DNA from 2 places in the Sporomusa sphaeroides DSM 2875 genome. Region 1 is predicted to be linked to the other one. Evidence: riboswitches for the same ligand, from Rfam matches in the RefSeq annotation. Region 1 holds a riboswitch; the other holds the start of a gene.

Evidence for each region. Region 1 has a riboswitch for cobalamin ahead of SPSPH_RS03165 (sirohydrochlorin cobaltochelatase). Riboswitches for the same ligand answer to the same signal wherever they lie in the genome.
Region 2: it holds a riboswitch for cobalamin, as region 1 does, so the genes downstream of both, SPSPH_RS12555 (hypothetical protein) here and SPSPH_RS03165 (sirohydrochlorin cobaltochelatase) in region 1, are expected to answer to the same signal.

Annotation. Positions count from the first base shown of each region.
Region 1 covers NZ_CP146991.1:696,756-712,433, reverse strand. The annotation lists gene SPSPH_RS03210 (amino acid ABC transporter permease) at 1-166, shown strand, start outside; gene SPSPH_RS03205 (amino acid ABC transporter permease) at 163-813, shown strand; gene SPSPH_RS03200 (radical SAM/SPASM domain-containing protein) at 920-1,999, opposite strand; gene cobN (cobaltochelatase subunit CobN) at 2,005-5,721, opposite strand; gene SPSPH_RS03190 (ABC transporter substrate-binding protein) at 5,786-6,772, opposite strand; gene SPSPH_RS03185 (PQQ-binding-like beta-propeller repeat protein) at 6,810-8,228, opposite strand; gene SPSPH_RS03180 (energy-coupling factor transporter transmembrane component T family protein) at 8,233-9,120, opposite strand; gene SPSPH_RS03175 (ABC transporter ATP-binding protein) at 9,068-10,798, opposite strand; gene SPSPH_RS03170 (hypothetical protein) at 10,802-12,442, opposite strand; cobalamin riboswitch at 12,603-12,786, opposite strand; gene SPSPH_RS03165 (sirohydrochlorin cobaltochelatase) at 12,796-13,728, opposite strand; cobalamin riboswitch at 13,956-14,136, opposite strand; gene SPSPH_RS03160 (hypothetical protein) at 14,177-14,875, opposite strand; gene SPSPH_RS03155 (HD-GYP domain-containing protein) at 14,914-15,486, opposite strand.
Region 2 covers NZ_CP146991.1:2,653,095-2,668,304, reverse strand. The annotation lists gene SPSPH_RS12600 (pyridoxamine 5'-phosphate oxidase family protein) at 1-261, shown strand, start outside; gene SPSPH_RS12595 (zinc-ribbon domain containing protein) at 590-880, opposite strand; gene SPSPH_RS12590 (nickel/cobalt transporter) at 1,061-1,927, opposite strand; gene SPSPH_RS12585 (DUF1007 family protein) at 1,948-2,502, opposite strand; gene spoIIP (stage II sporulation protein P) at 2,845-3,885, opposite strand; gene SPSPH_RS12575 (hypothetical protein) at 4,382-4,777, shown strand; gene SPSPH_RS12570 (Fur family transcriptional regulator) at 4,823-5,275, shown strand; gene SPSPH_RS12565 (hypothetical protein) at 5,287-5,430, shown strand; gene SPSPH_RS12560 (LysR family transcriptional regulator) at 5,565-6,458, opposite strand; cobalamin riboswitch at 6,585-6,770, shown strand; gene SPSPH_RS12555 (hypothetical protein) at 7,181-8,488, shown strand; gene SPSPH_RS12550 (ABC transporter substrate-binding protein) at 8,528-10,150, shown strand; gene SPSPH_RS12545 (ABC transporter permease) at 10,237-11,220, shown strand; gene SPSPH_RS12540 (ABC transporter permease) at 11,217-12,083, shown strand; gene SPSPH_RS12535 (ABC transporter ATP-binding protein) at 12,096-13,031, shown strand; gene SPSPH_RS12530 (ABC transporter ATP-binding protein) at 13,021-13,632, shown strand; gene SPSPH_RS12525 (methyl-accepting chemotaxis protein) at 13,874-15,210, shown strand, end outside.

The sequences.
Region 1 (15,678 bases):
GGTGGCTGGTGGAGAGCTCATGTACCAGGCTGATTCCTGGTCCTCTACCAACCTGTACTACGGTCCTGCGTATGTGGCAACAGGCCTGTTGTATATTAGCCTTTGCCTGCCCTTGGCCGCCTATGCCCGAAAATTGGAACGCCAGACGGAGGTGAGCCGCGCATGATCAGTGATCTCTTTGCACCGGAAATACTCTTGTTCCTGGCTGACGGCCTGCTAATCACGCTGGAGATTGCGCTTTTTTCCATCGTACTCAGCCTACTGTTGGGCATCGTTCTGGGGGTAGCCCGCTTTTCCGGTCACCGCATCTTTGCTCCGGTTGCGGCTGTATATGTTGAAACCGTGCGGAATACACCGACACTGCTCTTTATTCTCGGCTTCAGATTTATGACCAACTTGCCGCCGGTACAGGCAGGAATAGCAGCGATGACGGTATTTACCTCAGCCATTGTTGCCGAAATAGTCCGCGGCGGTTTGAACTCCATCCCGCAGGGACAGTGGGAGGCCGGCAAGTCTCAGGGCTTTAGCTATGTGCAGATACTCCGGCATATCGTGCTGCCGCAGGCGCTGAAAAATGTCATTCCGCCCCTTGTCTCTCAGGGAACAACGGTTATTAAGGATACTTCCTTTGTCTGGGCGGTAGGTATTGAAGAATTGACCGGCAAGGGCATGATTATTATGGGCAAATATGGTACAACCGCTCAGGTATTTACGCTGTTTGCCATGATCGCTGCCACATATTTCATACTCAACTTTGCCTTGTCGTCCTATGCACGCTCCCTGCAGCGCCGGCTGATGCTGAGCAATTCTTAAATAAGGACAACTGCCTGTCAAAAGGCCGGTTGCTCGTTACTGAGTAACCGGCCTTTATTATTGAGAGGTATCTCAACCCATTTCGCTCCGGCTTCTGCGGCCGCCGCTAACATCTACATGCAGTAACGCAACTTTCATGACCACTTTGCCCCTTTCCCTGATGTGCCAGATACCACTCGATAGCCACCTGTTTTAACGCACACTCGGCGGCATACCCCTGATTGCCGCAGCCTGCCCCGTACCAGCGGGCAAAGCACGCACCGCCGCACAAGGAAAATGAGGGGCAGTGCCGGCAAAAACTCATTCCTTCCTGAATCAAAGACGCAACTTTTTTCTGTCTGGCCTTATCCAATCCTGTTGTTACATGTCCCAGACAGAAATCTGGATTGCCGGCCAGCGATGCGCAGGCATACAAATTTCCCTGTGCATCGACAAAAGCTGCTTCGCCGTTCATGGCATGACAGTGACCAAACCCCGGCATCTGTTTCCTGGACAGCGTGTCCACCCGTTCAACCTGAGAAAAGAGCAGGGATATGCCGGTCTGTTTAGCCATACGTTCCGCTGTCTCCAGGGCTTCTTTTACTCCCTGCCATACGGCAGCCGACGAAGGCGGGGTAACCGCACCGCCCTTACCCTGGGAACGTAAGAGATCAAAGCCAATCCGCCGTACATTTCCCAGGTAATAAGCCATTTCTACAATACCGGCCAAATTTTTCACGTTTTCATTGGTAACAACACAGGTTATACCTGCAGCCATCCCCTGGGCAGCTAACTGGCCGGCACCTTGTAAAATCTGGCGGCAGGTTCCCTGACCGTCAGGCAGGCAGCGCTGCCTGTCGTTGACATCCGGCCGCCCGTCAAGGCTGATGCCGATACCTACCTGACCGGCTTTCAGCACAGCCGCCATTTCCCGGGTCAGCAACGAGGCATTTGTCTGCAGCTGCAGGATGGCAGGCAGGCCATTTTCCCGTACATGACGGATAATCTCTTGCATTACCGGAAAGTTTAGCAACGGCTCGCCGCCGGTGAATTGCAGGATAAAGGCCTGGCCGTCCGCTGCCGCCATTTCCACGGCAGCAATCCCGGTGGCGGCATCCATTAGTTCCGGCGGATGTTCGTGGGCATAACAATACTTGCAGGCAAAATTACATGCACCTGTCAGGCTCAATATTAGCATTCTCACCATAGCAGTTACCTGTCACTCCGTTCTTCGAGCTCACTGTCAATATCCAGATAGATTTGCTGCAATTCCTGCCTGGTCTTATCATCAACCTGCCATAGGCCGCGTATCCCGGCCTCCAGCAGCTTTTCGGCAATCCGCTGCAGCGCCCAGGGATTAACGTCTTTCATCCATTCCTGCATCTTCTGATCAAGAGCATATTTCTCCGCCAGGCCGTTGTACATCCAATCCTCCATCACCGCGCTGGTGGCATCCCATTCGTAGCAGTGAGCCACCACCGAGGCTAAGTCAGCCGCGCCTTTATACCCATGCTGTTTCATGCCTTCAATATATTTGGGGTTCATGACTTCACCGCGAAACAGGCGTTTAAATTCTTCGTCCAGACTCCGGAGCTTGACCTGCCGGCGGTTGGAGCTATCGCCACAATAGGAGCGGGGGGCCTCCCCTTTCAGACTGCGGACAGCGGCAATCATACCGCCATGGTAGGAATTAAAATCATCCGAATTGAGCATATGCACTTCCCGGTTATCTTCGTTTTTCACAGTAACATCCAGGCTTGCCAACCGGCGGCTGAAGAGCTCCGGCACAAAGGCACCGCTGCTCTTGGCGCCATAAGCATGGGCCCCCCAGCGTACATATACTTTGGCCAAATCGTCAATGGTTTCCCAGTTCTTTTCCTCCAGCAGGTGGCCAACACCGGCACCATAAGTGCCTGGCGGGCAGCCGAACACCCGGTAGCAGGCCTGTTCCCAGGCAGCCGCTTGCTCAATACCCTGTCCGGCCAGCTGTGCCGAATCTGCCAGGACATGCTTGCGGATATAGTTAACCTCACTGCTTTCTTCCAGATTGGCGACAAGGCTGACAGCTTTGTCCATCCATTTTACCGCCATCGGCAGGGTGTCGCGAAACAAGCCGCCAATACGGGCGGTTACGTCAATCCGCGGCCGTTTGAGCTCTGCCAGCGGAATAACCTCTACATCAACAACCCGTTGGCTGCCCCGCTGCCATACCGGGCGCACGCCCAGAAAATAGAGAAATTCGGCAATACACTGTCCGTGGCTGCGCATATTGGCACCACTCCAGAAAATCATACCAATATTTTCCGGATAATGGCCTTCGTCGGCAATGTAACGTTCAATCACACCGTCTCCCAAAGTCTGACCCAGTTCCCAGGCAGCCGGAGTCGGCAAGGTCCGCGGATCAACCCCATAGAAATTGCGGCCTGTCGGCAATATATCGGCCATGCCGCTGGTGGGTGCACCTGCCGGTCCGGGTTCGACAAACCGGCCTTCTAATGCGCCCAGCAAATTGGTGATTTCCTGTTCGGTCTTACTGAGATTAGGGGCAAGTGTCTGACAGATATACCGTACCGTTTGCCTGAGCTGTTCTTGGCGTTCAGGACCGGCTCCGGCAGCCCACGGCAGTTGTGCCGCTTGTTCAGCCGCTTGCAGGTCAAAATCATGGTCGCACAGCCAGACAATAACCTCCCGGCACTGCTGTCCGATTTCATCCAGCAAGACGCCGCAGGTTTTGCTGCCATCCGGCAGCAGCTTACCGCTCCCGGCCAACAGTTCATAGTAGTCATACCCATGCATGGCTGCGATGGTTTCGGGAAGTGACGGCGTATCCCCGTTTGCCAGCCGGGTCAGGGCCAGCAAATATTCGATCAAAGTGTCCCCTTGCGGCGGACAGCCAAGGACATGCAGCCCTACCCGGATCTGCATGTTTTTAATATCGCTGATATAGCCGTGCAGCCGCTGCACGTAATCGTCAAAGGTTTCGCCTGCCGCCTGTCCCATATCCTCTTCAAGCTTGGCTTCCACCACCTTTTCGGTGATCAGGCTGGCGACAACCTGGATATTGTCCGGCTGGTTTTGGGCAAAATGGCAGTATTCATCCAGCAGTTTTTCCAGCTCTGCCAGTTGATCATAGGTACCGGACTGACTCATGGGCGCCGGCAAATGCCCAATCAGGCAGGCTGCCCCGCGCCGCTTGGCCTGAGTACCCTCACCGACAATGCTGATAAGATAAGGATATATATTCGGCAAGTCACCGATGGCTAAATCCGGGTAGCAGGTGGCCGACAGGCCTGTGCCTTTGCCTGGCAGCCATTCCAGTGTGCCGTGGGTGCCCACATGCACAACGGCATCAGCCTGCCAGATATCCCGGATCCAGTGATAGTAAGCCAGGTAATGGTGGGTGGGAGCACAGTCCGGCGAATGATACAGCTTGCCGGGGTCCTCGCCAAAACCGCGCGGCGGCTGTACGGTAATAAAAATATTGCCGTTCAGCATACCAGGCACCAACAGTTTTTCGTCATAGTTAAATACATCACCCGGCGGCTCGCCCCAGTCCCCGCTAAGTTGTTCCTGCGTCCGGGGCGCAAGTAAATCAAACCACTGGCGGTACTCAGCAGCCGATACCTTGCCTGGTGCTTGCGCTACCACCGCCTCGGACAAAAAACGGCGATCGTTGGTAGCGGCAGCCAGCAGACTATCCATAAGCGCCCGGCTGTCAGGCGGGATGGCGTCAACTGTATACCCCCGCCCGGCCATACGTTCTAAGAGCAGCCGGATGCTGGCCGGCGAATCCATTCCCTGGGCACTGCCAATATTGGAATTGGTAGCCGGATAATTATGAAATATAATAGCAATTTTCTTTTGGCTATTGGCTTTGCGCCGCAAATTGGACCATTTGGCGGCTTTGGCGGCCACCCGCTCAATTCGTTCCGGCAGTATCTGGTATTTTGTCGTACCGTCAGGCATTTGTTCTTTGCCGGCGATGGGAACAGCATGCAAACAGCCGTCAAATTCGGGCATGGCAATACTGCAGGAAATTTCCATCGGGGTGAGTCCTTCTATGCTTTCCTGCCATACCTCCCGCGGCCGGAGTAAGGTATAGGCCTGCAATACCGGCACGCCCAGCTTATGTAAAAATTCCTGATCAACAGGCTTGCCTACCGTCAGGGAAAATTTAAAGGTATTAATCAGCACATCAATTGCCGGCAGATTCTTATAATAAAAAAAGGCATTCACAGCATCATCGACTCCCGGGGCGTTAAGCTCGGCGTTACGCGCCCAATGGCTAAAGACGGCAATAACATTAAGCCCCCGCGCTTCGATAGCCTCAATCAGCCGGCTCTGATAGGTCAAATCAGACCATATCCATTCATCCCGGGGAAAGACGATGCCGACAGTCCCTTGCCCGGGCTTGCAAAACAGCTGCCGGTATTGCTCGGCATCGGTAAAAAATGCAGCGGCCCGCGGGTGAAAAATGCCATTCCAGGCCAGCTCGCACGGCGGCTGACATTCATAGGCCTGCTGACAATAGCGGTTATTGAGCCATAACCAAAGGTTACGGTAATTGTCCAGACCGCTATAGGATAAATACCGGCGCATGGTGTTCCTGTCCTCCGGCGTTACGCCGCCAAGCGCATCTTCCGGCTGTATTTCACTTGCCAGCATAACATGCCTGATTTTATTTTTCCTTAAAAACTCAACCGCTTCCTTGAGAAAACGCGTATCCCGTCCCATTCCCATCCAGGAAAACACCACCAGGTCACTGGCAAGAAAGCTATTTTGCCACTCGGTTCCCCATGCCAGAGTGTCATGCAGGAAAATGACATCACCTTCCTCAGACAGATATTTCTCTTCGATTAGTTGCTCTCTGGCCTTTTCCATCATGACAAATTGACGGTCAATATTGCACATAAACAATATGCGTCCCATACCACTCACTCCTCTCCCAACTTGCTCCAGCCAAGCGCACTCTTGCACGATCACCAGCCGGTATCTAAAAATACTGCGGGTAGGCCGCCTGCGCGATATCCTGCACCGCCTGTACAATATACTGGGAGGTGCTGTTAAAATGCCTGTCAGGCACAGCAATCAGCTGCCGGTCCTGAATGGCTTTGACCGATTGCAGCGCAGGATCATTTTGGATATCGTCGGCGAATTTTTTCATATCTGTTGTGCCGGTATAATCCCAGACAGGCAGAATAATGATATCCGGATTAATGGCAACCAGCTGCTCTTTGGACAATAATGCCCCCCTCTCCAGTCCCGCTGCCGCCGCACCATTGATTACCCCTGCCTGCCGGCAAATATCTTCAAAGGTACTGTGCTTACCGTTGGTGCCGCCCATGAGGCTGTAATAGATAACCACCTTTTGCTCACCGGCGGCAATGTGCTTCACTCTGTCGCTAGTCTGCGTCAGTTGCCGGTCCATGTCGGCCACCACCTGTTCGCCGGCCTCTTCCTCCCCGACTACGCGGGCAATTTGCCTAACCGATTGTTTCACTTCTTCAATGGTGTCAGGTGTTTTGTAAACATAGACCGTGAGACCTGCGTCCCTGAGAGTTTGCATAAATTCCGCCGGATACCAGTCAGGCATCAGCACCAGATCGGGTTGCGTCGGGATAACGCTCTCGGCATTACCCCGTACTTTACCGGGAATGGCTTTGGCTTGTTCTACTATATTGGAGATACCCCCGTCATCTGCCAGGTAAGTCAGGGCGGCAATCCGCCGGGGTGCTACCAGTGCCATCAAAATCTCATCCCCGCTGATAGAAAGTGATACTATTCTCTGCGGTTTTTGCGGCAACCGGACTACATAACCGGTACTGTCTGCCAGCTCATAACTGCCGGAACCGCTGTCAGTTCCCGGCGGATTTATACTGTTTGAACCGGTGCAGCCGCCGGTCAGCAACAGCAGCAAGCCTACAACCGCAAGGATAACAGTGTGCAGAAAATACGGCTTCCATTGGCTGTTTAGTCCCATAACCTCATCTCCCTACAGTTGATTTCAGTAAAGAAACTCACTGTCTTGCCAGCAGGGTTAACTTATATTCCCCGATTACCCGGCCATCGTCAAGCTGGATAGGGGCTTCTATTGCGGCTGCATAGCGTTCGTCAGGACTTACCGCCGCAGCAATACACGGGCCGCCGCTGGTGGCTGCGTAATCAACCAGCCGGGTTTCCGGGATGGTAACAATATACAAGCCATGCATTGACGGATCCTTGGAACGGACATTCCGGCCTACGGCCAACACGGCCAGCTTGCTGCCTGCAGCCATTTCCTCAATCGTGCCGTCAAGTTTATAGCTATTGATCAGCTTGCCCTGCATGTCAAACACAAACAGGCTGTTGGAGTTAGGGTGCTCCACCGGGGTTGGCAGCTGCCAATTGGCCTTATTGTAGGTATTGCCTGTTGTGTATACGGCATATTCCCCTATGATCAAACTATTGCTGCCGGTGGCATTAATTGTGACACCGCCAATCTTCTGCGGGTAGCTGATACTGCGCTGCCATAATTTCTGCCCTTCCCGGCTGTCAAATAAAAAACAGCGCCCGTCGCTGGCAATAGCAGACGCATACTTTCCGTCAGGGCTAAGCTCAGGGCTTGTACGCATGGTAACATTCTGATAAGGCGGGACCAACTCTGCGTAATTGCTCCACAATACAGCCTTGAGCCCACCGTCCAGACAATAGATATTCTTGTCATACCGATAGGTTGCCACATCAAAATTAGCGGTGGCAAACGCAGCCTGTTCACCTGCCTTATCCACACTAATCCAGCTTACCCAGCAATCCAGATTGTGATCAGTGGGGAACATACCGATCCTTTCCCCGTCAGGTGTAAATTTATAGATACGCCCGGCATACTGGTTGCGCCCGTCGGCGTGCTTGATATACCGCTGGGCCACGGCATAAACCATACCGGCGGCATCTGTCCGGATGGCGGCTATACCGGGATAGGTTTTTTCCTTAATATTGACACCCAGTTCCTGTACACTGGCCTGCCGCCACAGCTCACTGCCATCTTTGACGCGCAGGCACACCAGCCATCCCTGCTGACTGCTTTCGCCGACAAGCACCGAACGGCCGTCCGGCGAAAATTCCAGTGCGGTCAGCTTACCCAGCCCCATGTTTTTACGCCAGATAAGGCTGCCCTTGGTATTATAAAGCAGCACTTCCCCTGTTTCCGAACCGACGGCCAAAAAGCTGCTATCAGGGGAAAATCGGATAAAGCCCCGGTTAAAGCCCATTCGCTGATAATTATATACTTCCGTTTGGCCTAAAACCACTTCCATTACTTTGCCATAAGCGCCTGTCTGTGTACCGTTTTGTTTGCCAGTCAGGCTCACATGGGTGCTCATGCCAAAAATATGGGCGGCTAATGCTCCTAACGTACCGAGAAATAAGAGAGTAATTCCTGCTGTGATGACTTTTTTCATAGTTTTACAGCCACACCTTCATCAAATCATATACCCCCCGCAAGGATGACACATATAAGAAACCGTTAAATTGCAGTGAATCCATTATCTTAAGAAGTATCAGACCCACCACTGTCAGCAGCAGGCTATGGCAAACCAGGCGTTCCTTGCAGGACCATACCGGCAAAGGCACCTGCGGTGTTTCCCGGCCAAAGCCGCGGCTTTCGACAGAAGATGCCAAAGTCGCCGCCCGGCGCAAAGTCCGTGCCAGAATGGGAAACAAGGTTTGAAAGGCTGTTTGAATGAGCCGCCGGGGCGATATTGTCCGGAACGGGTTAAAGCCTCTGAGACGCTGTGCCGTCAGAACAACACCGGTCTCCTGAAAAATGACCGGCAGAAACCTGAGACCGGTTATCAGCATAAAGCCCAGTTCGTAAGGCAGCTTCCAGGCCAGCAGGCTGCGCAATAACTGCCGGGGATCGGAGGTCCAGTTAATCAGGAGGCCCAAAGCCAGCATAGTTCCTGAACGCAAGGCCTGCACGGCGCCATATTCCAAGCCTTCCCGGTAAACATACACCCCTCCTGTCAATGCGCCGATTCCCGGTGCGGCCGGCGACACCAGACAAGCGATAATGGTTCGCGGCTCACTGCTGTAAAACAGCGCCTGGCTGGTCATGGAACCCCAAATACCCAGTAGAATAAAGACCATAAGGATACGCCACCTGCCCATAGAGGAGCGCGCCAGCAGGTGCAGGCTCAGCACCAGACAAAACAGCAGAAATAGTGAACGCGGGCTGTCCACCAGCAGCACCATAGCTGCCAGCAGGAGCAATAACACCAGTTTTGTCCGGACATCAATCTTATGAAGCAGGGTGTTCCCCGGTGTAGCTTCCCAGACATGCCTGTCGTACATATCCTACCACCTCCTCCACAGTAAGCGCGGTGCCGCCATACAGGGCCTGAGCGGCAAGCAGGATCGCAGGCGGTTTAAGTCCGCTGGCCTTAAGCATGGCCTGATCCTGAAAAACCGCAGCCGGTGTGCCGTCGGCCACAATTTGCCCCTGCCGCATAACAATGATTCGATCGGCAAACCGTGCTGCCACCTCGGTATCATGGGTGCAAAATATAATACTGCCACCCTGCCGGGTATATTCCCTGAGCAAGAGCGCGATATCCTCAATATGGCCAATATCCTGGCCTGTTGTTGGCTCATCCAGCAGCAGGACCTGCGGCTCATTGGCCAAAACGGCGGCAATAGCCACCCGCAAGCGTTGACCGCGGCTCAAAGCCAGCGGGAAATCCTCCCTCAAGCCGCCTAAACCTAGCCTGTCTGTCAATAGTTCGCAGTACTCTGTCCAGCCGTCGGTATTGTCTTTGCTTTGCTGGCGCAGGCTAAAACCGATTTCCTCCTGCACAGTACTGTTAAACAGCATAAAATCCGGATTTTGCAGCACCATTCCCACAGCCGGCGATACTGCCCTAACCCTTTGTCCCAGTATCTGCATTTCACCGGCTGCCGGTTTAAGCAACCCGCCCAGCAAGTGCAGCAAGGTAGACTTGCCGGCCCCGTTACTGCCCATAAGGGCAATAAATTGGCCTGCGGCAACTGTCAAATCAACCCCGTTCAGCACCATTTGCGCCGGGTTATCATAATGAAAAAATACTTGTTTGGCCTGGATTGCCGGTATTGGCAACAGGTGTTGTCCTACAGGCAGCGATGCCGCCGCTGCGGGAACCGGACTGATAGCGGGAACCGGAATGGCATAATGCTGCCGGATGGCTGCCACGGCATCGTCAACCTGAGCCGAACGCGCCGCAACCCCCAGATGATGACAAAGGGTAACAGGCTGGGGGAGCCTGAGACCGTAAGCAGCAAACATTTCCTGGCAGTTGTAAGCCTCTTCACGCCTGCCCTGCCAGATGAGCCGTCCGGCATCCATAATGGCTGCCTTGTGACATAAAGGCAGTACTTCATGCAGGCGGTGCTCAACAATAATAATGGTAATTCCCAGATTGGCATTCAGTTGCTGCAATACGGACAGCAATTCCGCGGCTCCCTGCGGATCAAGCTGGCTGATAGGTTCATCCAGTGCCAGTACCTGTGGTTTGGCTGCCAGTACGGCGGCTACCGCCAGGCGCTGTTTTTGTCCTCCTGACAGTGCATGCACACTGGCTTTTGCCTTATCGGCAAGACCTACCAAGGCTAACGCTTCTTTGACCTGAGGTTCGAGCTGAACTGCCGTCATTCCCATATTTTCCAGGACAAAAGCCACTTCATCAAACACGGTTGTGGAAAAAATCTGATCATCCGGATTCTGAAATACCATGCCCACGGTACGGCTCATCTCCGCCACACTCAAGCCACTCACCGAACGTCCGCCGACAACCACGTCTCCCTCAAGCTTGCCGCCGCTTTCATGGGGAATCAGTCCGTTAAGCATTTTTAACAAAGTGCTTTTGCCACAACCGGTCGCACCTGTCAGCAGCAGGAAATCGCCTGGGGAAACCCGGAAACTGACGCTACTGATACTGGGACTGCTGCGATGCCGATAGGTAAAGGAAACATTATTAAAGCATACTATACTGTCCATTGGTCAATCTCCCCCTACTCTGGCCAGTCGTTTGCCTAAGGCTGTGCCACAGGCGGCGCCGATTATGGTATAGATAAAGCCGTTAAACAGTAAGACCAATGCAATATACCAGGCAGCATAATACATGCGGTACAAAAACGCCATCGCCTGCAAGCTCACATAGGCTGCGATGGTATCAGCCACCGCACAGCTGACAGCCAACAGCGCGATCTTGTCCCAGGGTATGGGGTTGTCTTCCCGTTGCTGCAGCCAGCCATACATGCCACTGCCATAAATCAGCAGCTCCAGCAGCAGCGCATGCAGACCATAGGATAACAGGCCAATGGGTGAGATTTGACCAAATGCCAGCATCCCGAGCAGCATGCGAACAACGGTCATCAGCGCCACCACCCCGGGCTGGGGAATGAGTATGACCAGCGCCACCACCATCATATAGAGAAATATGCTGCTAAACAGGCCGGTAATTAAAAATCCGAATGGGCCCAGCAAAATATGAAAAAAATCATTTAATAAAGTGGACGGTACATTGACCACCGCAAAAGCTGCCGCACCAAACAAGGCAATGGTTACCAGCCAGCGTGTTTTCAGCACCGCCAATACTCGCCGCAGGCGCTTGAGGGAAAGCAGCAAGCCTGTCAATACCGCCAGGGCGGCACTACTGACTACTATCAGGGCTTTGTTGTCTTTTTTGATAATAGTAAGCGGCACTTCGTACAGCAACGGCGCCTTGACCCCGTCGCTCAGTTCTGCCCGGAGGATATAATCCCCGCCGGTCAAATTGCGTTCATCCGCATATACAGGCAGCTGCAGGCGCTGCCGGGAGTCACCGTTCAAAGCCGTAAACATCTCTAAATATTCCTTGTGACCATCCAGCGCGCCGCCATCGACATCTTCATTGGTCGCACCGGGAGTAAACAAGCCGCTCACCGGCTGACGACCCGCATCTAAGAGATGAACGGTAACAATAACCAGTTTTTGCACCCCGGCTGGATTGACAATATCCACGCCCAGGTGAGTTACCGGGTGAATGGCCTCAATTTCTTGATTCGAAGCGCCTTTGCCAATAAATAAATTTTTGTAGTAATCCCATTGTCTGTCCCGCAGCACCAAGACATTGCGCCCTACACGGTCATCGGTTTTGCCGTCCTTATCCAACGGCAGAACCATACCTGCCAGTGTGACCGGCACGGCGGCGTCACCGGTACCGGCCCCTACGGTAACCGGTATCTGCTGTGTATTGTCTCCTGCCGTCACGGCAGCGGTATACCTGCCGGGCGGCAAATCTGCCGCCACCTGCAGGGACAGCAAATCATACCACTGACTATACCCTCCCGACAGCAGCATATCTCTGGTTAAGGAATACCGGTCTGCTTGCCTGGTTACCTCCCAGTTTTCCTGAGAACCGGCCGGGCTAAAGCCAGGCGGCAGACTGATGGTCACTGTCACCGTTGTGTCGCTTAGACCACGATGTTCAATACTAAACAGCGCTGCCGTCTGCCCGCCGGGAATCACAGAATCCCTGACCTTTCCCAGATAATACGGAAATTGACAGGAAAAAGATACTCCCTCCTGGGCCTGTCCGGTAATTGTCAACATTACCAACAGCACTGCCACGACGCCGGTCAGTGCTTTTTTGATGGTCAAATCCTTGCCCCCTTAGATAAAAAAAATACATTCCCGCGCTTACGCGTGGGAATGTATTTTCAGTTTTGATATATTTTGCAGCATCCGGCACCCCAGGGCCCGTGAGTCTTCAGCATACATACCATCTACTGTAATCCCCTCCCCATGCCTCGTGGGTAAAACGGCGACTGTCAGCTAGGCAGTTCTCCTGACTCTGGTTCACGGCTCATCCAAACCTTCCCAGGACTTTTCATCCCAGTGGCATATTCTTGGATTTGCTCCCCATTACAGTGGCGGGACCGCGCCGGCTTTTCACCGGACTTCCCTATTAAGCCCCGTAGGGCACCTAACTCTTTTGTTATTTGGTTTTGCTTTTAGTGCTTTTTAGCTTCCGGGTTATTCAGTTCATCAATGGCATCTTTAACATGTTGGACATAAATATCTTGAAAACCTGCATTTTCACCCAAGCCATGCACATAAGTGTCTACTTTAAAGCCGGCGGCAATAAGCTGGCTTTTTGCTGAATCCTCTTCATCACCGGCCATATCGTTGGTAGCATGGTCACCGGCTACCAGCATGAACGGCATAAGAGTAACTTTTTTTACTTTGTTGGCTTTTAATTTAGCCAGCATATTGTCGAAGGACGGATACCCTTCCACGGTGAACAGATATACGTTTTTATAGCCTTCATCCTGTAATTTAAGCTGCATGGCGGCATAAGCCGAATTTCCGGGATGGCTGCCACCATGTCCCATCAGTACAATGGCTTCGTCTTTTTTCTGTTTGGGGAACTGGTTTTCTAATGCTTTAGCAGCAGCTAAATAGTCATCAGGTTTCTCTTCTTGTCCCATAAAATACATAATAGGTCTGCCTAACGCAATTTTGTCAAAGGTTTTAGCGGCTTCATGATGTTTTACAACACCCTTCACCAAATCAAACTCTTCACCGGCAGCAATATGCAGCGGCTGAACAATAACTTCATTAAAGCCTTCGGCTTTTAAACGGTCAAGCGCTTCTTTTTCGGTATCGATTTTCACGCCGTCACGTTCAGCAATTCTTTTAATGATAATCCGGGAAGTAAAAGCCCGGCGAACTTCGTACTCGGGAAATTCTGCTTTTATTTTGGTTTCAACAGCTTCAATGGTTGTCTTTAAGGTTTCAGGATACGTAGTACCAAAGCTTACAACTAAAATAGCCTTTTTGCCTGCCTGAGCCGGTGCAGCCGCTGCCAGTGACGGAACCAGACTTACGCAGCCAAATACAGCCAGCATGCACAGGGTGGTGATAATCGAATAGATGTTTTTCATTGGCCAAAAACAACTCCTTCATATTTTTTGAGTACCGGACACGCCTTCGTTACCAGGATGATGGGAGCAGCCTGTGATTAAAACAGCAAACCTCTCAACCGTAGCGGTGAGAGGTTTGAACAGTAGCCCGAACAGAAAGCTCCTGGTGTGTAAACCAGGAGCGAATTAGCCAGTTACGCCATAAAAGCGCCTACTATAATCCCCTCCCCATACCTCGTGGGTAACAAACGGCGATTGTCAGATAGGCAGTTCTCCTGACTCCGGATCATAGCCTGCTTAAACCTTCCCAGAAAATACATCCCAGTGGTATATCTTAAGCCTGCTCCCCGTTACAGTGGCGGGACCGCGCCGGCATTTAACCGGTCTTCCCTATTAAGCCTGTAAGGCACCTATCTCTAACATATGTAGTTTTCTTATGAAATTAGCATAACACTGCAGGAAGTGATTGTCAATCCATATTAAGCTGAATCGTATCTACTATATCACGATAAATCAGCTGAATATTGTAATCACCGATACCATAATGCGGATATTTCTCGTTTATTTCTTTTATTACAAACGGTTTATCTTTGTTTTCTTTAACCATTTTTGTTATGGCTAACCGAATATCACTATTAGCGGAAATATAGTTTGTGTACAAGTTAATTCCTGCGTTTAATTCTGCAAAAACCGGATACTTTTCTCTTGCTGGCCATCTTTGCAAGAGAACCTCCCGGTATATCTCGTAATATCCCGCAGGGTTAATTTGATAGGATATAAGTATTATGTCCTGCAAACTATCATATTGCCAAAAATCGTGCCGGATAATATGCAAATGCACTTCCCCCTGATAGTTGCTGGCATCCAGATAGGCGCACAAGGTTAAAATATTCATCTGACAAAACATATCGGCATCAAACCATAATATAATCTCCGAATACGAGTGACTTAATAATGCCTCTAGTTCTGTCACCGTCAATTCGTTATAGCGCTCATAATCAACCTGTAAGGTTTCTGCCCGTAATTGAAAGAATTCCTCACTAAAAATTGTCTCCGCGCATTTCCCGGTAATCATGGATTCATTAAACGCAATAATCTTCTGGCCTGAAATGCCTTTAGTCTCTAAATAGGATTTCAGTATTGAGCCGTTAGCAATATGTAAAATCATACTACACATCCCTCTTATATTATCTGATATCAACCGGTTTATGCGAAATTAGCAACCGCTTTTAGTGTTTCTACTTTCCTTATATAACTGACAAATTGCCGGCACAGCCACGGATCAAACCGTGTCCCGGCGCAGGTTTCCACTGCTTGCAACGCCTGGCGGCCGCTTAGATTATTCGTTCCTTGCCTGTTTGTCATCTCATCGAAAGCATCGCAGATAGAAAGCATTCTGCTTAAAAAGGGAATTTCGGCTTCTTTCAGGCCTTCCGGATATCCTGTTCCATCATACCGTTCATGGTGATAACGAACAATAGGACTTATTTCCTTCAGCCCCACACTATTAAGGATGACCCAGCCATATACCGTATGAAGTTTGTGCATATCCTGTTCGTCGTCTGATAATGGTTCAAGTTTATTAAATACATTGCCAGGCAGGCACAATCTGCCGATATCATGCATTAAGCCACAATAATATGCTATTTGTATTTTTTTATCGGAAAACCCCATACAATCCGCCCATTCCAGCATGTGCATACCAACACTTTGACAATGCCTCAATGTAGCGGGGTCATAGTTGTGAAAAAGTTCCATTAACTTTTCAATTCTCCTCATTGGTATCCTCCTTGTTTATAAACCGTCTTAGTCAGTCAAAACCGTTAAAGCGAAGGGCAGGACCCACGACAGTGATGGGAGCATTACGCTATTATCTCCCGCTGCAATATTGCGGCATCCCCTGGAAAGCTGCGAGCCATAACACAAAAGTCTCCCTGCTGAAAGGCAGGGAGACAGACAAAACAGTAGCTA
Region 2 (15,210 bases), 2.0 Mb from region 1:
AGTGAAAAGTATACTTCCTATTTCCGTAGTGTTATTGCTTTTGGTAAAGCCAGAATTGTAGAAGGTGATGAATGGCTGGAAGCTTTTAAGGCTTTAGTTGAAAAATATTCAGGAGATCAGCCGGAAGCAGCCAAACATAAGGAAATCACCGGATGTACGCAATCTTATATTATTGCAATTGATGTCGAGCATATAACCGGTAAGGAAGCGATTGAATACGTCAAGGCTAAAAGAGATAAGAACATCTTCCATACTAATTAAATTATGCAAGCAAAATAAGTAGCCATACTCAGAACGAGTTTCCAATGGGTGCTGTTATGCCAATCCATAGGCGGATGGAAATACTGAGCTTCCATGCCGAGCGTTCTGGTGGAAACAGGCTTTCTGACCAATGCAGGGGAAGCAGCATTATTGAGAAATGATCGTATCGTTCAAAAATCGTTCAGGGAATTTTTAACGGTGTAGTCTACTACTTGGACAATCGTTAATTGCTCTGCTGACCGGTTCCAGTACAGTGCTTATAGTGCTGTGCAAGGACACTTTTAATCGAAAAACAAGGGCTGCCCCATAAGGCAGCCCTATTTTTTTGTTATCCTTTTCGTTTATAAAAGCAATCTCTGCAATACACAGGGCGATCGCCGCTAGGGCGGAAAGGGACCTGGGTTTTGGCACCACACTCGGCGCAAATTGCATCATACATTTCTCTTTGAGGCCTGCCGGCACTGCCGGATCCTGACTGTCGCTTGCGGGCGGCCCGACACGCGGGGCAACGGCCGGGATCATTGGTAAACCCTTTTTCAGCGAAAAACTCCTGCTCGGATGCTGTGAATACAAATTCAGCACCACACTCACGGCAAGTTAACGTTTTGTCACTAAACATGATAGATTCCTCCTTAGAAACCTCTTGAATAAATCAATAATATTCATAAATAGTAATATTATTGATTAAAGTATAGCACTAAATTACTCCCAGTCAAGAGTTACTTATGATGGTATGATCTGCTGGAGTTACAGAGTTTATTACCATAACTCATGACAGAAATCAACTTGTACACCATGCTTAGAGCAATTTTTGAATATTTGGCAGTGTAATCAATAAGCCGAATAGAATAAAGAATAAAGCGCTCATTAATGTAAAAAAGCGCCCCGGTGTTGCGGATTTGTAAGAGCGAGTAGCCGTATTCTTAATCAGCCAGACAGTCATAGCCACTAAAAAGAGTGTTAGGCCCATTCCCAGTGCGAAGGCTGCTACAAGGAGCAGTCCGTTTACAATCATATTCGTGGTTAGGCAATAGATAAACATGGCAGTCGCGAGCGGACAGGGAACAATGCCGATGGATAGGGTAATCCAAGCGGGATGAACCGATTGCAAGTCATTAGAGGGCGTCTTGGTTGTAGATGGCTGTTTAGAATAGTGCTTGTAATTTTCGGCAAACAATTGCAAGCCAGTTATGGCTAAAATTACTCCTGAGGTGACATTGAGCCAAAGATACATGGTTCCCATCGTTCCGGGCAGATATTTTCCAACAAGATAAAAAATAGAGACAACAATGGCAACCGCACTGAACGCATGAAGAAAGGTTGCGCCTATTGCTACGAATGCAATATCCTTAAGATGACGTCGCTGGGATAGAATCCAGCCCGTGATAATCGACTTACCGTGTCCGGGACCTATCGCGTGGATTGCCCCGTATAAAAATGAAGAAGCAAGTAATGCTTGAAAAAGCTCTGTACTGTAGCTATCGCGCAGCAGTTTAATTTTTACGGCAGCGTCTTTATTAAATTCTGATTGCAGCTTTGTAATGTAATACATGAACTGATCCCACCTATTGAAATTATTGATCTGAAAAAAAACAATCAAAAGAATAGTTACCAGAAATAAAATGGTAAACCTGTTTGATCTGCAGTTTCTTAAATCAATCAGCATGACTAATGCCTCCAATCAGATTACCGCGCAATATTTATCTTATCAATATATTGCTCGGTGAGAATGGTCAAAGACGGGATGGGTCCCTTTAACTGCGAAGTGGTGAAAAAGCCGGAACTTGTTTGATATGCAATAAAGTTGGAACGGTCGTTAAACCATACTTTAACAGCTTTTTTAACCGGATGGTAAACGCCAATGGTGAATGAGTATACCAGCTGCCCTTGATCCACAGTCAGGCTGACGGCAGCGGGAGCCAATACATCAACCGCTGAGCCATCGATTTCTACACGAAAATAATTGGCAAGCTGTGCAGGACGCGGGAACCCTTCCAGTGTGAGAATTTCTTTTTGTTGTGATGTGCTTAGCGATAATGTCGCGTTCAGTGTTTCTGGTCCGACAAATTCCATCGTGGACATATCGTCAAAGTACCATCTAACACTAAAAAAAGTAAAGATCGTACCACTAAAAGCAAAATGGGCTCTAGGCGTGACAAAGATATGAGGATGGGCTGAGGCTGTAATACTTTCGGACAAAATTCCGATCATAATCAATAGGCACAAAATAAACTTTTGCAAAGAACTTACCTCCATTAAAACTGTTCGAAAAAAGTAGAATTTATAAATTTAACTCTGACGCTAAGCATTCTAGGACAACCAACATAAAGACTGATGTAAATATATGCTGATTACAATTAATAATATTCCTAGTTAATATAAAAACTAATTGGCGAAATTGAAGCAGATATGAATTTCTGTATTGAAGGTGCGTAAAGTTGATATTTCCCTACAAAACAAGCAACGACAACTCCCTTGTACTGTTTTAGCTAGGAAGTTGCCGTTGTTTTATAATTTTTCTATCCGAGTTTACTCTGACTCGCGTAAATTTCCGGTTGCAAATTGCAGTTCTGGCAAACCCGATCATTTGGCAAGTATCTCTGCCACAATATCAGCGATAATTTCAATCGTACGGATAGTCTCTTCTTTCGTGTTATATTGACAACCCATCTCGAACAATAAAGCATGAGGATGCAGATGCTGATTATAACGCCAGTCTACCACATCCATTCCAAGGGATACACCCGGATAATACTGATTTAATTTATCATCAATGGCCTTGGCGAACGCATAGTTTTGTTCCCATCGAGGCTGTTCCAACCCCGGCTGGCCCTTTCCGACGATAATCAAAATTCGTGCCATCGGTACACCATTAATGACAACCGTAGTTTCGTCCCGCCTGCCGGCATCTCGATGGATATCAAATAAGGCTTGCAGCGAAGGGTTCTCTTTGACCATTTGTTGCACGGTAATTTCCGACTTATTATAGGCTTTCATGAAACTGGGGTAGTCGTGGATATCACTACTTTGAATGGCGATAACGTTATGTTTAGCAAATTGTTTAACCATTGCTGCGCCGACCTCCACGATATCGCCGCGCTGGCCGCCAGGCGTGTGAGTCACTCCGGAATTTGGAATGAAAGATTCGGAAGTGTGAGTGTGGTAAATTCCCACCAAAGGTTTTCCTCTTTTAGGCAAGTCTGACTGGCTTACCTTAGGGAGACTAGGCAGACTTACGATACTAACTTGTGGAGGTATGGTGAATATGGAAGCAACCGGTATTTCAGCTCTAAATAATGACCGGATATCTGTAATGTCTATTTCTGTGAAGAACAGGAGCAGATTACGCAGCACAGCCTTAACGATATGCGGGGGCTTCTTCGGCGGATGGGGGGGTTCAATTACGGTTTGCAGGCCGGGAATGCCCTGCGATAATACTCCATGCCACTGTGACCGGAAGTGAGTAGTCGGTAGATCAAACGACGATGGAGTTATAACTGGAATGGTATAATTGTTCAGGCAAAAATAAGATAGGAGCAATATCGCTGCCCCGACCAGGATAATGACTTTGCTCCAGTATTGTTTTTTTCTGGTATAGCACTTTCGCTGGGATATTATTAACATTTCTGCCTCCAATTAGATATACATTTGTATTCTATATGCGAGGCGGTAAGTTGATATGACAAGCTGGTTGCAGCATTCCATGCAGCTCTTTTGTCGCTTAATGGAAAGGTAAGGATGCCATTCTTGTAGATTGACTAATTATTTTCGTTTAATGTGCAATAAAAATACTAAAAAATTAATCATAATATTACTATTTAGGTGTGTATTGTGTTATGAAAATATTGACCTTATGATAGGAGTTAGATAGAAAGACTATTACTTATATCCACTTTTTGTAAATTTATTTCCAGGTATTGCTTATCTTGTTCTAAATAGGTAAAATATTAAATAATAATAATCTTAATTAAAAAACTGAGGAAGAGAAACTGTGAACAAAATCATAAAATTTCTTAAAGAAAAAGATTGCCGGGTTACTATGCAGAGGATAGTTGCTATTTTTATTATAGTACTGTTTCCTTTTAATCAGGCCTTTGCCTGAGAGTGTGACTCAGGCCCTTTGTATAAGGGCTTTCCTGTAAACAAAGCCACCGGCTATTTTGCCAGAGAATTCGATAAAGCAGCACCGGTTCCAGGTGTAAATTGGAGCGATGAAGATTATCTTTGGCTGACAGGAGCTGCTCAAAAAGGCTGGATAGTCAAAACGTCGCCACAAGACGTAAAACCGGGAGCTCTTATCGTAGGGGTTGATCAAGCCCGTAACGCCTTAATCGCCATTGTACAAGAAGTTAAGGATGGAAAGATTATTTATGAAAAGTTGGACAAAGCGGGAAAAGTAATAAGATGTATAACTGCTCCAGAATCATTGCAGCGTGAAATAAATTTCTCCGGTTATATTTGGCCTGAGCGAATCAAAAATGGGAGAGCAAGGATGTTGTTGCCGGTTCTACCTTAAATATAGTAAAATGATAAAAAATATTGTTACTAATTAGGAGATGTATTGTCATTGTTAAACGATATTATTGAAAAGCTCCGGACTAAAGGTTGTAAAATAACACCGCAGCGCAGGATAATAATCCAATCCTTACTTAAGCTTGATAAGTTTCCCACAGCGTTAGAGCTTTGCAATGATATCAGACAAACTAATCCCGAGATCGGCTTGGACACTGTATACCGAAATCTAGGTTTACTTGTCAATATGGGGATTGTCAATCAGATCAACTTGCATGGTAAGGATACGAAGGTCTTTGAACTGGCCCTTGGTGAACATCACCATCACCTGATTTGCCTCAACTGTGGGACGGCTAGTTGTTTGGATTATTGCCCGGTGGATGAGAAAGAATTGCAAAAGACAGTGGGATTGAGATTTGAGATCATCGGTCATTCTCTTGAACTATACGGTTACTGTCAAAAATGCAAGGCACTAACTTCATTGCCTCAACGTTTAAAGTAGGAATAACATTGATGATTCAAACTGTTACAGCGATGCAGCCAAATGCCTCGCCGACCGCTGCCGCAGTTGATGATTTGCTCAAAGAAGGCCATGAAGGTCCAAACCGGATGCATGTACATATTATGTGCATCCGGTTTGGACCTTCATTTTTATGATTCGACATAAAAAACTATGGCGGTAGGTAGAATGTAAACCATTCCACCCCAATGTTTATGCTGGTTATCGAGAAGTAGGATAATATTGATACCGCTTTGTGTTCGTAAGTGCACAAACAAAAGAGGAAGAGGGATTAAATAGGTACTGCTGTCAGATCATGCTTACTCATTATGTCAAGCCAGTCACGAACAGGCTGCCGGGTAAGACGCTTGGGATGAACCACAATATATGTCTGCCAGCGGGGCGGCAAAGGTGAGCCAGCAAAAGGAATTTCAACGACAGAATTTCTAATTAAAGCTTTTTTGACAGTAGAGCGGGTTAAGATGGCTGAACCGGTACCTTCCTCAACAAGGGAAACGATAAAAGACGGATTGCCGATGTTGGCGTGAAACCAGCGTGATCCAGGCAATAATTGAGCCATCCAATCGCTGAAAACCCCACCCCAGTTGTGAAACAGCAAATTAATTTTCCCCAGGTCTTTGACCGGCATTTCTGCCTGGCTCGCAAGCGGATCACCTGGCGGACAAACGAAAACAAAATCCTCTTCGTTACATAAAAATGTTGTAAACCGGCGAATTTTTGGTAATTGATAAACGATTGCGATATCAATGACACCATCTACCAAAGACTGCAGAATATCAGTTGAATGGCCGGCGACTGCTTTTACCGAGATACGGGGAAAGCAGCGCAGATATTCGTGATAAACCGGGAATAAGAGATTTGGCAAAGCAGAATATGTATTACCAATGACTAATCGGTCATCGAAGAAGGCTGCAGAATTTAATCGGGCTTTGCCGTTCTCGAAGTCTTCCAATATATGCTGGGCATAGGGAAGAAACATGAGACCGCTCTGCGTCAGGGACACATGCTGATTATCCCTTGTAAACAGTTTTTGTCCCAACGTTTTTTCCAGCTCAGCTATACGGGCGCTGACTGTTGACTGGACAATATTTTGTATTTCCGCCGTTTTTGAGAAGCTTTTTGTTTGTGTTAAAATTTGCATCGTTTTCAAAACTTCAATATCCATTATGTTTACCCCTTATAGACTATATTAAAAATATCGATAGCTATTATCGGTAAATTTCGTTTTACAAATAGAAACTCCTTTATTTATAATAGGATTAATTCTGCGTAGAAAATTTAGAACTTAAAAATTAAATAGGATTAAACAGGTGTCGCTATTGCGACTTAATAGAGAAACCGGTTAAACGCCGGTGCGGTCCCGCCACTGTAATGGGGAGCAAAGCCATGATTATGCCACTGGGAACAAAGATTTCTGGGAAGGTATGGCAGCGTGATGATCCAAAGCCAGGAGAACTGCCTGTATGACAATCACCGTTTAACTTGCGAGCGACAAGGAGGGGATTAAAAACGGCAGTTATATAACCCGTTTACTGATTAACAGCCCTTTCCTTTTTGATAAAGGAAAGGGCTGTTTTATTGCGCAGGTCATATTGGTAATTGATAAATGTAAGTTATTTCTCTGTACAGTGTATTTAATATATCGATAATTATTATCGACATATTTCGTTTTACAAATAGAAACTCCATTACTATAATGAGAACAGTTCTTAATTAGGTGGAAAATTTAAAACTTAAAAATCAAATAGGATTCATAGAGAAAACGATTAAACGCCGGTGCGATCCCGCCGCTGTAATGGGAGGGGAGCAAAGCTATGATCTATACCAAAGCAGTTCATACTCGTTTTGGTTCATAGAGGATACATAATAAAAGAAGGGAAGGAAAGCATGAAAAAAAAGATAATTGCGGGACTTGCATTGACGCTGTTGACCAGTTTTGGAGGGCTATCGGCGGAGGGAAATTCCTATGCCGACGTTCCCCAAAATCACTGGGTTTATGCAGAAATTGATGCATTGGTGCAGGACAAGCTGATTGTAGGCTATGATGCGGCTGTATATGACAAGAATAAAGTAGCTACCCGCTATGAAATGGCTCGGTTTTTAGCAAATGCCCTGAGTAAATATGAGCAGGCTGACACACAGCAAAAGACGAAGATTGACCGGCTGGCACAGGAATTTGCCGTAGAACTTAATACACTGGGCGTTCGGACGGCCCAAACGAAGCAATATCTCCCGCAAGAACCGGTTCAGCCGGCAAAAGAGACGAAAGCAAAGAAAACATCGGTTACAATTGACGGCGAGACCTTAATTGAAGCCATGGATGTGGACAGTGTTGAACACGCCGGCAGCGAAGCCTATAATTGGCGGCAGCGACTGCATATCAACGCCGACTTCAATGACCGGGTCAGCTATAAATCGCGCATTCAGGCCGGCGGTAAATTCGGCAGCGGCAACTCAAGCAATGAAATGCGCTTTACCCGTAGTTTTATTCAAGTAAAAGATTTTTTTGGCGTTAATCAGTTTCAGGCTGGACGCCTGCCGCTGGCTACTGGGCGTTATATGGCCATGGCGCTGCAGGGAGATGCCGACGGCTTTGCGTTGAGGCATCAGTTTGACAAGACCAGACTGGACGGCTATTGGGTGGTTCCGGAAAAAGATACGCATGTACGGGGCGTAAACCTGAATTTTGCTCCGGAAAAATCCTTTGAATACAATATAGGCTATATTGCTGCCGATACCAGCCCCAAAACCAGTACTCCGGCGGCCAATTATGTAGATGCCGGCCTTTCCTGGGAAATGAAAAAAGGTGTTACCAGCGTGCTTAACTATACAAAATCCGATGCCCCGGGCTCACCCAACGCATGGGCGGCACAATTGTCGTATAACTGGGTAAGCGGCAAACGTCAAACAGGCTTTTATACATATGAAGGTCTTGTAAACAACCGCGTACCGCATGATCAGGCCATTGCCATCATCTATCGGGATATTGAGAAGAATGCCTTGCCGGGCCATTACGGAAATTTTGGCGGTTTTGGAAAAGTTGATCAAAACGGACACAAAGGTTTTATGCTTGGCTATCAGAATATGGTGATGGACGGTATCCGTCTGTCCCTGCAGTATCAAAATCTGGAGGAAAAAACAACCGGTGATCGCGACCATCGCTATTACGGAGCCTTTGATATGTATTTTAATTAAATGGCCTGTTTGGATAACAGAAAGGAAGGGGATTGAAAAGTGAGTGACAAGAGTTATAAGAGAATCGTTGCAATAACTATGGCAATGCTTATGCTGGGCAGTGTTCTCCTGACAGGTTGCGGCGGCAGCAAAGAAGAGAAACCACAGGCAACTGCGAAAGACGAGATTGTTGTCGCTATCGGCGGCGAGAAGGCATCTGGTTTTGACCCGGTTACCGGCTGGGGCGCTCAGGGAGGAACTTTATTTCAGAGTAAGTTATTGGATGTCAGCCCGGACAACAAAATAGTCAATGATCTGGCAACCGATTATAAAGTAAGCAGTGATGGACTAACCTGGACTTTTACTATCCGTGAAGGTGTAAAGTTTCATGATGGCAAACTGCTGACTGCTAAGGATGTGGCTTTTACCTTTAATAAGACAAAGGCAGCCGCCAGTTTTGTTGATTTAACCGAGATGGATAAAGCGGAAGCCATTGATGATAAGACTGTTGTTTTCCATATGAAGCATCCGATGTCTATTTTTCCGTACCAGGTTGCAACCCTGGGAATTGTACCTGAACATTTATATGGTGACGGCAAAGCATATGCCCAACAGCCGGTTGGTTCAGGCCCGTATAAGTTTGTCCAGTGGGATAGAGGTCAGCAGCTTATTGTAGAACGCAATGATGATTATTATGGCGGTAAAGCCCCGTTTAAACGGATTGTATTCTTATTCTTAAATAATGATGCCGCTTATGCAGCGGCACAGGCCGGCAAGGTAGATGTGGTAAAAACGACGGAAGCATTGGCGGTCAAACCGATACCGGGCTATAACGTTGTAGACTGCAAGACCTTTGATTTCCGTTCTGTCTCACTGCCTGTCCAAAAGCCGGGCGGCAAAAGCGGGGAAGGTTATGAGGTCGGTAATGAGGTTACCAGCGATATTACAATCAGAAAAGCTCTGGCTATGGGCGTAAACCGAAAGCAAATCATTGACACCGTATTGAATGGGTATGGACAGCCTGTATTTACGATTTCCGATTATCTGCCATGGGAGAATACAGAGATCAAATGGAAAGACGGCGATATTGACGGTGCAAAAGTGCTGCTGGATAAAAACGGCTGGATTGATACAAATGGCGACGGAATCCGTGAAAAGAATGGTTTAAACGCGGAGTTCCATCTCGTTTATGAGGCCGGTGATTCCACTCGTGAATCGATTGCCATGGCATTCAGTGAACAGGCGAAAGCGCTGGGCATCCAGGTTATTGCCGATGGACTTGGGTCTTCCGACCGGGTCAGCCATAAGCATAAAGATGCTTTTCTCCTGGGGGGCGGCGCCTACAGCCCTGTCTATATGCTGAATGCCCTGCACAGTAGGTTTGCGGCCAAAGGTGGATGGTTTAATATTGTTGCGTATAAGAATCCTGTTGTGGACGGTTATCTGGATGCGGCAATTGGCGCGCTGGATGAGCAGACAGCTAATGAGAACTGGCGCAAAGCCCAGTGGGACGGTCAGACAGGCGGCAGCATTCAGGGAGATGCTCCGTATATTTATCTCATGAACATCAGCCACCTGTATTTTGTCCGGGACGGTCTTGATCTTGGCAAACAAAAATGGCATCCTCATGATCATGGGTTTGTTGTGATTAGCAATATTATGGACTGGTCATGGAAAAAGTAAACTAAATTAAATCCGCAATGAGCCCTGGTGCGGCAGCGGTGCTGTCTGCTCCGGGGCCTGGGTTTGTCTGAGAGGAGGAAATACGAATGAATATGGCCACCTATGTAGGCCGCACGTTGATACGGGGTGTCGGCCTGCTGATTGCGGTTGTTATTGTAACCTTTGTGCTTGTCCAAGCGTCGCCGATTGATCCGGTGGAAGCTTATATTACGGCGGAAAATCCGGTGTCTCAGGAGCAAAGGGAAGCAATTGCCGCATACTGGGGTCTAAATGATCCACCCCTGGAACGGTTGGGCAAATGGATCAGCGCACTGGCCCATGGAGATATGGGAACATCCATGTATTACCGGCAGCCAGTGGTGGAAGTGATACAGGTTCATTTTATGAATTCGTTAATGCTGATGGCGGTTGCCTGGATTCTCTCGGGTTTTTTCGGCTTTGCTTTAGGTGTTGTTGCGGCTGCTTACCAACATACGAGAGTAGACAGCTTCATCAAAGTATATTGCCTGCTCATTGCATCTGCACCGGCATTTTGGCTGGGGCTGCTCATTCTGATGGTATTTGCCGTATGGCTGGGCTGGTTTCCCATTGCCCTGGGCACGCCTATCGGCAAGGAGGCAGCACAGGTTACCTTTGGCGACCGCCTATATCACCTGGTATTGCCGGCCCTTACTTTAGCGATCGCAGGAACTTCCCAGATTGCTCTGCATACCAGACAAAAATTAATTGATGTATTAAACAGCGACTATGCTGTATTTGCCACAGCCCGCGGTGAAACGAGATGGCAGATTGTTTATCACCATGGCTTGCGTAATATTTTGTTACCGGCTGTTACCTTACAGTTTGGTTCAATCAGTGAATTATTCGGCGGGTCGGTACTCGCTGAGAATGTCTTTTCTTATACGGGGTTAGGCTATGTGGCAGTCGTTGCCGGGACAAAACTGGATTTGCCGCTGCTCCTAGGAATTGCTTTATGCAGCGGATTTTTCGTCTTTACAGGGAATCTGATTGCTAACTTGCTGTATCCGTTGATTGATCCGCAAATCAGGGAGGGAGGGGATATAGCATGAGTCATACAATTTGCCAGGCTGACCAAAAGGGTGTATCCTTTTGGCAGTTCAATCTTCGTACCCGTACGTTGATAGCTACTGGTGGTGCGCTTCTTATCTTAGCGGTGATTGCCGCTGCCGGCGTACTCCTTGACCCTTCCGCTTATGCACCGCAGTTTCAGCAGAAGAATCTTGCACCATCACTGGTTCATCCCTTCGGAACGGACTGGATGGGACGCGATATGTTTATGCGAACAGTAAAGGGATTATCCACCAGTCTGTGGATCGGACTGCTGGCAGCCACCGTAAGTTCGGTTATTGCCGTTATGCTGGGGGTTGCGGCAGCTACCATGGGACGCAGGGTTGACAGCCTTATCCTGTGGCTTGTGGATTTAATGCAGGGTATTCCCCATTTGATTTTATTAATGCTCATATCCTTCGTCCTGGGGAAAGGCATGCTGGGGGTATGGCTGGGAGTGGCGCTGACTCACTGGCCGATGCTGGCGAGGGTAATTCGGGCGGAAGTATTGGCAGTGAAGAATTCCCAGTATGTGCTTGCAGCCAGAAAGCTGGGATCAAGCCGCTGGAAAATCGCCGTTAGACACATCTTTCCTCATGTTGTACCGCAGTATATTGTGGGATTGATTTTGCTTTTTCCTCATGCCATTTTGCATGAGGCGTCCATTACCTTTTTAGGATTCGGACTTTTGCCGCGTGAACCGGCGGTAGGCATTATTCTGTCCGAATCCATGCGGTATCTGACAGTGGGAATGTGGTGGCTGACCGTACTTCCCGGTGCCTCCCTGCTCATTATGGTACTGCTGTTGGATATGATCGGCGAAAATTTGCGAAAATTGATGAATCCGGCAAGCGCTGAGAACTAGGAGGGAAAAGGGATGGCAAACAATGATACTGTGCCGGTATTGGATATACAAAATCTCTCTGTCAAATTCCGTATGTATGACAAAGGGCTCAGGCAAAGTGAGCTTCAGGTTATTTCCGATATCAGCCTGAATATTAAAGCCGGGGAAATTGTAGCAGTCGCCGGATCATCAGGCAGTGGCAAAAGCTTGCTTGCCCATGCGGTTTTAGGAATTTTGCCGAAAAATGCTATTGTCAACGGCAGTATGCAATATTGTGGAACAGAGCTTACTCCTCAAGCTCAGGCGAATTTAAGGGGACGCGATATTGCGCTGGTGCCGCAGTCAGTCTCTTATCTTGATCCGCTTAAAAAAGTCGGTCCCCAGGTGCAGGGCTTGTATGGTACGAAAGCACAGCAGTCGCAGGTATTTAAACGATTTGAACTGTCTGAAGAAACGGCGGAAAAATATCCGTTTCAGCTGTCGGGCGGCATGGCGCGGCGGATACTTGTTTCCACGGCGGTTATCAGCGATGCAAAGCTTATCATTGCCGATGAACCAACACCGGGACTCAGCCCCGAAATTGCTGAGACGACAATGAAATTTTTCCGGGAATTGGCTGATGAAGGTAGGGCAGTCATGCTGATTACGCACGATATTGATTTGGCTTTTATGTTTGCCGACCGGATTGCAGTATTTTATGCCGGCACAACGGTGGAAGTTGCGCCTGTTGCCGATTTTATTCAGGGCGGTGATGCCCTGCGGCACCCTTACAGCCGGGCCCTATGGAATGCTTTGCCGCAAAACGGCTTTAAGCCGATTGCAGGGGGCCAGCCTTATGCCGGCAGTTTAAAGTGCGGCTGCCCTTACGCAGCACGCTGCTGCCATAGCTCAGTTGAGTGCACTACCGCTAAAACTATAAAAATGCAAAAAGTCAGGGGTGGGGAGGTACGCTGCTGTCATGCTACTTGAGGCAAAAAATATCAGTTTCCGTTACCGGAAGGGGCCGTGGATACTAAAAGATGTTACTTTATCTGTTGGTGAGGGCGAGCGGGTTGGCCTGGTTGGCCCGTCCGGGTACGGTAAGAGTACGTTGTCTAAAATATTGGCAGGCTATATAAAACCGACATCTGGCGAGGTACTGCTTGATGGCAGGGAGTTGCAGGAAGAAGGACACAGTCCGGTGCAACTGATCTATCAGCACCCGGAAAAGGCAATAAATCCTTTATGGCGCATGAAAGATATCTTAAATGAAGGCTGGGTTCCGGACCAACTTACACTCGATTCCATAGGCATTGAACAAGGGTGGCTTGAGCGGTGCCCAGGCGAATTATCAGGTGGTGAAATGCAGCGCTTTTGCATTGCCCGGGTACTTGGCCCAAAGACAAGGTTTTTAATCGCCGATGAAATGAGCACAATGCTTGATGTGATTACACAGGCTCAGATATGGGAACTGATGGTTCGGATTATTGAAGACCGCCGCATGGGTCTGATTGTGGTTACCCATAATAAGGCACTGGCTGAAAAAGTATGCACCCGCATTATTTCTCTGCCGGAACTGAATAAACTGTAACCATATTTGCTTGCCTGCATACTCAGAATGCAGTGCAAGTTCTGATATAAGTTCAAGATATGTAAGACGAGATAACCGACTTAAGAGTTAATTATGTACGGGAGTGCCATTTGGCACTCCCGTACATAATTAACTAAACCTTAACTGTTTTGTAACCTGTACGAAAAGTTACTATGCCATAATAAAACAAGATAGCTATATCTTACCAACTTACTTATTTACTTTTAAGGAGATGGCAAAAATGACGACCAGACGGTATCCGATCATTGTACAGCTTACTGCTATTTTTACGGTGACAATTTTATTTTTTCTCGTAATATTAGGGTATGTGCTATATAGTTACTCAAACACTACAACCGCGATAGTAGAATATAGTGATAAGGTTAACACTGCCTCGGCAAAGCTGATCATGGTCAAAGATGCCCATACTGATTTTACCCGGGCGCTGCTGAATATGCGCGGTTTCCTGTTTTATGCTGACGGGGCAGTTCAATACGAACAAGGTTATCGCAGCAATTTCGGCAACAGTTATGAGACGGTAAAAAAATATAATGAGACTGCCCGGAACAGCGATGAAAATGCCGGCCAATTAGAAAAACTGCTGGCTGAATATCTTGTACTTGGCGATAAAGCGATAGCAGCCAAAAAAAATAATGATCCTGACCTGAACAAAGTGCTTAATGCGGGGCGTCAATTAGTTGACCAGATTGATGCTCAGTTTGTAGTTACAGCCCAAAAACTAGGCAACGCCATCAATGCCGATAGCAATTTTCTAATCAATCAATCAAAGGTACAAAGCCAAATCGGGATGATGGCCGGCATAATTGTGACGATTTTAGCAATACTTGTCGCGGTTATTTATAGCAGGCAAGTAACTATCCGTCTGAATAACCTAAAAACTGAGGTATCGGCGGTTGGTGCGCTGGACTTAAGCAGACCTGATTTCCATGCGACTCGCAATGATGAAATTGGCGATATGGCCGAAGCTATTATAAATATGAAGCGCACACTACGCGGTATTGTTGGCCAGATTAAGAACAATGCCGATACATTGGCGGCATCGTCTGAAGAACTCACCGCGAACTCAGAACAGTCAGCCCAGGCGGCTAACCAAATTGCAGCTTCGATTACCAGAGTAGCCACAGGAGCCAATGAGCAATTAGCGGCAGCCAATGAGGCATCTACTGTAGTTGAGAACATGTCGGCCGGTATACAGCAGGTAGCCGCCAACATAACCCAGGTTGCAGAGCAATCCATCCAGGCGGCCGGGAAGGCCGATGAAGGCGGCAAGGCCGTTGAACAGGCAGTTAGTCAAATGCTTCAGGTTGAAGACACTGTTAACACTTCGGCAGAGGTCGTGGCCAAGCTGGGGGAACGCTCAAAGGAGATTGGCCAGATTGTGGACACTATTTCCGGCATCGCCGGTCAAACCAATTTGCTGGCCCTTAACGCAGCCATCGAGGCAGCAAGAGCGGGCGAACAGGGAAGAGGTTTCGCCGTAGTAGCCGAGGAAGTCCGCAAGCTTGCCGAGCAGTCCCAGGAAGCAGCCAAGAAGATTGCAGAGCTGATTGGGGAAAT